2 linked regions of the Sphingobium yanoikuyae genome follow. The protein of the gene in region 1 interacts with the protein of each later gene in a pairwise test. Links are inferred from orthologs where the notes say so. Each region holds a gene or a part of one and is shown on either strand. Other genes may lie near its edges. The genes, in order: eno and rpe.

The links.
Region 2: the proteins of eno (region 1) and rpe interact in binary tests that used the Escherichia coli proteins (3 or more experiments, as listed by UniProt). The link is inferred for Sphingobium yanoikuyae from one-to-one orthologs.

The regions. Positions count from the first base shown.
Region 1 is NZ_CP139979.1:1,148,597-1,151,755, forward strand. The notes cover bases 82-2,922. They hold eno (phosphopyruvate hydratase), read left to right. Parts: upstream 82-785; coding sequence 786-2,060; downstream 2,061-2,922. Other genes in these bases: U0025_RS05360 (hypothetical protein), read right to left, coding at 82-559; U0025_RS05370 (FtsB family cell division protein), read left to right, coding at 2,151-2,462; pdhA (pyruvate dehydrogenase (acetyl-transferring) E1 component subunit alpha), read left to right, coding at 2,693-2,922. In the rest of the region: more of U0025_RS05360, read right to left, coding at 1-81; more of pdhA, read left to right, coding at 2,923-3,159. UniProt on the Escherichia coli protein: Catalyzes the reversible conversion of 2-phosphoglycerate (2-PG) into phosphoenolpyruvate (PEP). It is essential for the degradation of carbohydrates via glycolysis.
Region 2 is NZ_CP139979.1:3,909,865-3,912,975, forward strand. Bases 133-2,925 are described here. They hold rpe (ribulose-phosphate 3-epimerase), read left to right. Parts: upstream 133-1,094; coding sequence 1,095-1,757; downstream 1,758-2,925. Other genes in these bases: U0025_RS18070 (RsmB/NOP family class I SAM-dependent RNA methyltransferase), read left to right, coding at 133-485; U0025_RS18075 (hypothetical protein), read left to right, coding at 537-1,022; U0025_RS18085 (heparinase II/III family protein), read left to right, coding at 1,754-2,925. In the rest of the region: more of U0025_RS18070, read left to right, coding at 1-132; more of U0025_RS18085, read left to right, coding at 2,926-3,111. UniProt on the Escherichia coli protein: Catalyzes the reversible epimerization of D-ribulose 5-phosphate to D-xylulose 5-phosphate.

The sequences.
Region 1 (3,159 bases):
AGCCGACCACGGCGGCAGCGCCGATGGCAACGGCCGGGCTCTTGCGCACGAAATCACGCGCCTCGGTCATCAACTGGTCGACGTCCTTGCTATCCAGCGTATCTGCGGCACTGGCCACCGATTCCGCCGCCTGGCGGGCATAATCGCCATATTGCGGGCCAAGCTTCGCATCGACCGTGCCGGCGGTGTCTGCAATCAGCTTCGACAGGCTCTGCATGGCGGAACCGGTCTTGTCCTTGGCACTGCTCGCCGCAGACTTTGCGGTCTTGCCGGCCTGCTCCTTGATCGGGTCGATATGCGCCTTCCAGTCGACCGAATTGATCTTGTCGGTTGCTGCCTTGGCGGCCTTTTCGGCCTGCGCCTTGATCGGCGCAATCTGTGCTGACCAGCCATGGGCTGCCCCGTTTCCGGGCTTTGCGGGAGCCTTGCGGGTGGCAGCCTTCTTCACCGGCGCGGCCTTGACGGCCGGGGTGGAGGCCTTGGTCGACGCCGGCTTCGCCTTGGCGGCAACCGCCTTCTTCACGCGCTTGACGGGCGGGGTTTCCGGGGTGTCGGCCATTGTCCAAAGTCTCCCTAAAGCTCAACCTCATGGTCCCGCGCGAGGCGGGCTGTCATGATCCTAATGCTTGGCGGCGGCCTACAGTTCCGGCGCCGTTACTATTTTGAGCATCGGCATTTTTTGTCCGATGGCAAGTCCCCCGGATTGCCAAGTTTGGGGCTGCTGGCTAAGCGGGGCCGCGAAAAGGCCGCCCGGCGCCTGTCCGGGCCCAGATCAGGGAGCGATCATGACCGCCATTCTCGATATCCACGCCCGCCAGATTCTCGACAGCCGCGGCAATCCGACCGTCGAAGTCGATGTGATGCTGGAAGATGGCAGCTTCGGCCGCGCCGCCGTGCCCTCGGGTGCGTCGACCGGTGCCTATGAGGCGGTCGAAAAGCGCGACGGCGACAAGAGCAAATATCTGGGCAAGGGCGTGCTGGCCGCTGTCGCCGCCGTCAATGACGAAATTGCCGAGCAGCTCATCGGCCTCGATGCCGAGGACCAGGGCGAAGTTGATGCCGCGATGATCGCGCTCGACGGCACCGAGAACAAGTCGCGTCTGGGCGCCAACGCGATCCTGGGCGTGTCGCTGGCCACTGCCAAGGCGGCCGCCGACGCGCGCGGCCTGCCGCTCTATCGCTATGTCGGCGGCGTCTCCTCGCATGTCCTGCCGGTGCCGATGATGAACATCATCAACGGTGGCGAGCATGCCGACAACCCGATCGACTTCCAGGAATTCATGATCATGCCGGTCGGTGCGGAGAGCATCGCCGACGCCGTGCGCATCGGTTCGGAAATCTTCCACACCCTCAAGAAGGGCCTGCACGACAAGGGGCTGGCCACTTCGGTCGGTGACGAGGGCGGCTTTGCCCCCAACATCGCCTCGACCCGCGATGCGCTCGACTTCATCATGCTGTCGGTCGAAAAGGCAGGATACAAGCCCGGCGACGACGTCGTGCTGGCGCTGGACTGTGCCGCGACCGAATTCTTCAAGAACGGCAAGTACGAGATTTCGGGCGAAGGCCTGTCGCTCTCGCCGGTCGAAATGGCCGATTATCTCGCCGCGCTGGCCGCCGACTATCCGATCAAGTCGATCGAGGATGGCATGAGCGAGGATGATTTCGAGGGCTGGAAGGCGCTGACCGACAAGATCGGTGACAAGGTCCAGTTGGTCGGCGACGATCTGTTCGTCACCAACCCGGCCCGCCTGTCGATGGGCATTGGCAAGGGACTGGCCAACTCGCTGCTGGTGAAGGTCAACCAGATCGGCACGCTGTCGGAAACGCTCGCCGCCGTCGATATGGCGCATCGTGCCCGCTACACGGCGGTCATGTCGCACCGTTCGGGCGAGACCGAGGATTCGACCATTGCCGACCTCGCCGTCGCCACCAATTGCGGTCAGATCAAGACCGGCTCGCTCGCTCGTTCGGACCGGCTTGCCAAGTATAATCAGCTGATCCGCATCGAGGAAGAACTGGGCGACATGGCGGTCTATGCCGGTCGTTCGATCTTCCGCTGATCCACGGCTGATTTCAGGTTAGGGATTCGGCTGGTCGCATCGGGCATGTTTTTGCTTGCGACCAGTCGAATCCTGTGATTCAAGCGATTCATGGCGCATATCGCGAAGCTCCGCATGCTATTGATGTCGGCCCTCGGGCCGGCAATCGCGGTGCTGTTGCTGCTGTTCTTCGCCGGCTATGTCGTACTGGGCTCCAATGGCGTGCTCGCCTGGGGGGATTATTCGCGCCAATTGCGCGACGCGAAGGCTGAGCTCAAGATTGTCCAACTGCATCGCCAGGAACTGCGCAACCGGGTCGACCTGCTCAATCCGCGCCGCGTCGATCCCGATCTGTCTGACGAATTGATCCGTCGCCAGCTCGGCGTGATTCACCATGATGAAGTGATCGTTCCGTTGAACTGATCCGCGCCCCGACAGGGTGCGCTTTCCATTTATTTGGTAAAATCCTGTCGCGGCAACATTTTGTTGCCAGCCGTTCGTGGCCCGTTTTCGACAGCGTTGTCATGGATTGTCGTTTTTGCACTCGGGACATTCATTATGCCGGGATTCCGTGGGGTCCGCCGTTGCAATCTATGCAACTCTGACGCATATCGGGCTTCCTTCCATCCTACCCACGCAAAAGGATAATAGCCTTGGCGAAACCAACCACGCCGCGCGCCGACAGCGCAAAGGCAAAGGCCGCAGTGCCGGCCGGTGCGGACCATAATCGTCCGCGCCCCGAAACGCCCACCGACTACAAGGCCAGCAAGGAAGAGCTGCTGGAATTTTATCGGCAGATGGTTCTGATCCGCCGCTTCGAGGAAAAGGCCGGCCAGCTTTATGGTCTGGGTTTCATCGGCGGTTTCTGTCACCTCTATATCGGCCAGGAAGCGGTTGCGGTCGGCATCCAGTCGGCGCTCAAGCCCGGCAAGGACAGCGTGATCACCGGCTATCGCGACCATGGTCACATGCTCGCCTATGGCATCGATCCCAAGGTCATCATGGCCGAACTGACCGGCCGCGAAGCCGGCATTTCGCGCGGCAAGGGCGGTTCGATGCACATGTTCAGCGTCGAGCATAAATTCTATGGCGGCCACGGCATCGTCGGCGCCCAGGTGTC
Region 2 (3,111 bases), 2.8 Mb from region 1 along the record:
AGCGGCTGGAGCGGCTGAGCGAAAATCTGGCCCGCACCGGCCTGTCGGCCGATGTCGTGCAGGCGGACCTGCGCCAATGGGCACCCGAGGCGCCGGTCGATGCGCTGCTGCTCGACGCGCCCTGCACCGCCACCGGCATCTATCGCCGTCATCCCGACGTTTTGCACCGCATCGGCCCGCGCCAGATCGCGGAACTGGCCGAACTGCAGGGCGAACTGCTGGCCCGCGTCGCTGACTGGGTGAAGCCGGGCGGGACGCTGATCTACGCCACCTGCTCGCTGGAGCAGGCCGAGGGCGAGGCGCAGATGAGCCGCTTCCTGGCGGCGCTTCCCGATTTCCAGGTCCAGCCAGCGCAGGCAGACGAACTGCCCATCGGCATGGCGCCCAGCGCCGACGGCTGGCTGCGCACCCTGCCCGACACGCTGGCGGAGCAGGGCGGCACCGACGGCTTTTTCGTTGCAAGGATCGTGCGCATCGGGAACTAAGGCTTAACCATGAGGGGCTTAAGGTGAGGTCCTTCGCTGGAAAGGCCCGCCTTGCGTCCGACCGAACCCCTGCCCCTGCATCATAGCTGGCCGCTTTACGACCTGCGCGAGCATCTCGCGCCGGTGGTGCTGGACCAGGATATTGCGGGGAATGAGGCGGCGCTGGCCGATCGGGGGCTGGGCCTGTGGCATTGCAATCTGGCCGACAACAGCATCAGCTGGACCCAGGGCGTCTATGACATATTCGGGCTGGAGCCGGGCAGCATCGTGCCCCGGCCGCTGTCGGTGTCGCTCTATGCCCATGACAGCCGCGAGGCGATGGAACGGCTGCGCGCCTATGCCATCCGCCACCAGCGCGGCTTCACCCTGGACGTCGATATTCGCCGCCCGGACGGTAGCGATTGCGCGATGCGGCTGATCGCCGCGCCGGTGCTGCTGGACGGCGAAACGGTGGCGCTGCACGGGGTCAAGCAATGGCTGCCCAAGGATGTCGGCGCGCCGGTCAGACTGGAACCCACGACCTTCTTCATCCCCTGATGCGACTCATCGCCGCACGGCGCAAATCATGCGTTGCCCTCGCCCCAAGGGAGGGCTAATGCGAGCGGTCAAATGACCCATCCCATTCTCATCTCTCCGTCCATCCTGTCCGCCGATTTCGCACGGCTGGGCGAGGAAGTCCGCGCCATCGACGAAGCCGGTTGCGACTGGATCCATATCGACGTGATGGACGGCCATTTCGTGCCCAACATCACCATCGGTCCAGCCGTGGTGAAGGCGCTGCGCCCGCACACGAAAAAGCCGTTCGACGTGCATCTGATGATCTCGCCGGTGGACCAGTATCTCGACGCCTTCGCCCAGGCCGGCGCCGACATCATCACCGTCCATCCCGAGGCCGGCCCGCACATCCACCGCACCGTGCAGCATATCAAGTCGCTGGGCGTACAGGCGGGCGTGGTGCTGAACCCCGGCACCCCGGCCAAGATGCTGGACTATCTGATCGACGATATCGACCTGATCCTGGTGATGAGCGTCAATCCCGGCTTTGGCGGCCAGAGCTTCATCGAGAATCAGCTGCGCAAGATCGAGGCGTGCCGCAAGATGATCGAGAAGAGCGGCCGTGACATCCGCCTGCAGGTCGATGGCGGCATCGACATCAACACCGCGCCCAAGGCGATCGCGGCGGGCGCCGACGTGCTGGTGGCCGGCACCGCGACCTTCCGTGGCGGCCCGGCCGCCTATGCCGACAATATCAGGACGCTGCGGGGCGGGTGACGAACCAGCGGCGCCAGTCCTCCCCTGTCGCGGTCGACGCCGGTCATGAACCGGCCGACGACGGCATCGAACAGGGCAAGCGGCTCATCCGCGTCGCGGATGACAAGGGCCTGTCGCTGGCCGAGCGGATCGCCAATCATTTCTATCGGCTGAGCTGGAAGACGCCGCTGCACAGCCGGCGGCTGAAGGGCAAATATCCGCTCAAACTGCTGGCGGTGCCGGACGATGTCGTGCCCGGCGACCCGCGCGCCGGCCAGGCGATCCGCGCCGGCTATTTCCTGTTCCGGGGCCAGAAGCTGGCGATCGACACGGTCGATTTCGGCAAATTGGCGGTCGGCCCGGCCTTCACCGACTATCTGCACAGCTTCCGCTGGCTGCGCGACCTGTCGACCGCCGCGACGCGCGAGCAGGGCGCGCCGGTGGCCGAGGCGCTGATGCGCAAATGGCTGGCCGCCCATGCCGAAACGCCGAGCGACCCGGCCTGGCGCGCCGACAATGCGGCCTGGCGGCTGCTGTTCTGGACCGCCCATGCGCCGCTGATCCTGTCGTCGAGCGACCTTGTCTATCGGTCGCTGGTGCTCAACTGCATCGCCCGCACCGCGCGCCATCTGGACCAGAGCGCGGACAAGGCCGCGCCGGGCCTGCCGCGTCTGGTCGCCTGGGGCGGGATCGTCGCGGCGTCGATGCTGATGCCCGGCGGCAATCCGCGCAAGCTGTTCGGCGAAGCGGGCCTGAAGCGCGCGATCGACAGCGCCTTCCATGCCGATGGCGGCATCATTTCCCGGTCGCCGCTGGCGCAGCTGGAAGGCGTGATGCTGCTGGCGATGGTGGTCGCGGTCTATGAGGTGCGACGCGAACAGGTGCCCGGCTTCCTGATCGACGGGCTGAGCCGCGCGGTGCCGGCCTTGCTGGGCCTGACCCATGGCGATGGGGGTCTGGGCAACTGGCAGGGCGCTGGCGCGGTCGACCCCGACATGGTCGAGGCGCTGGTGCAGGCCAGCCGGGTGCGGACCCGGCCGCTGCGCCAGGCGCGCGACTGGGGCTATCAGCGGATCAGCGCCGGCAATACGGTGGTGCAGATCGATGCGGCGCCGCCGCCGGTCGCGCGCCTGGCCGCCGCCGGCTGCGCCTCCACCGGCGCGATCGAGATCAGCGACGGGCGGCTGCGGCTGGTCATCAATTGCGGCGGCGCGGCGCTGGAAGGCGCCTATATCCCGCGCGATCTGGCCCAGGCGCTGCGCTCCACCGCGGCGCACAGCACATTGGTGCTGGACGACAGCAATTCGACCGCGCTGATGCCCGACGGCACGCTGGGCAAGGGCGTGACCGAGGTCGAGCTGAACCGGCAGGAGCT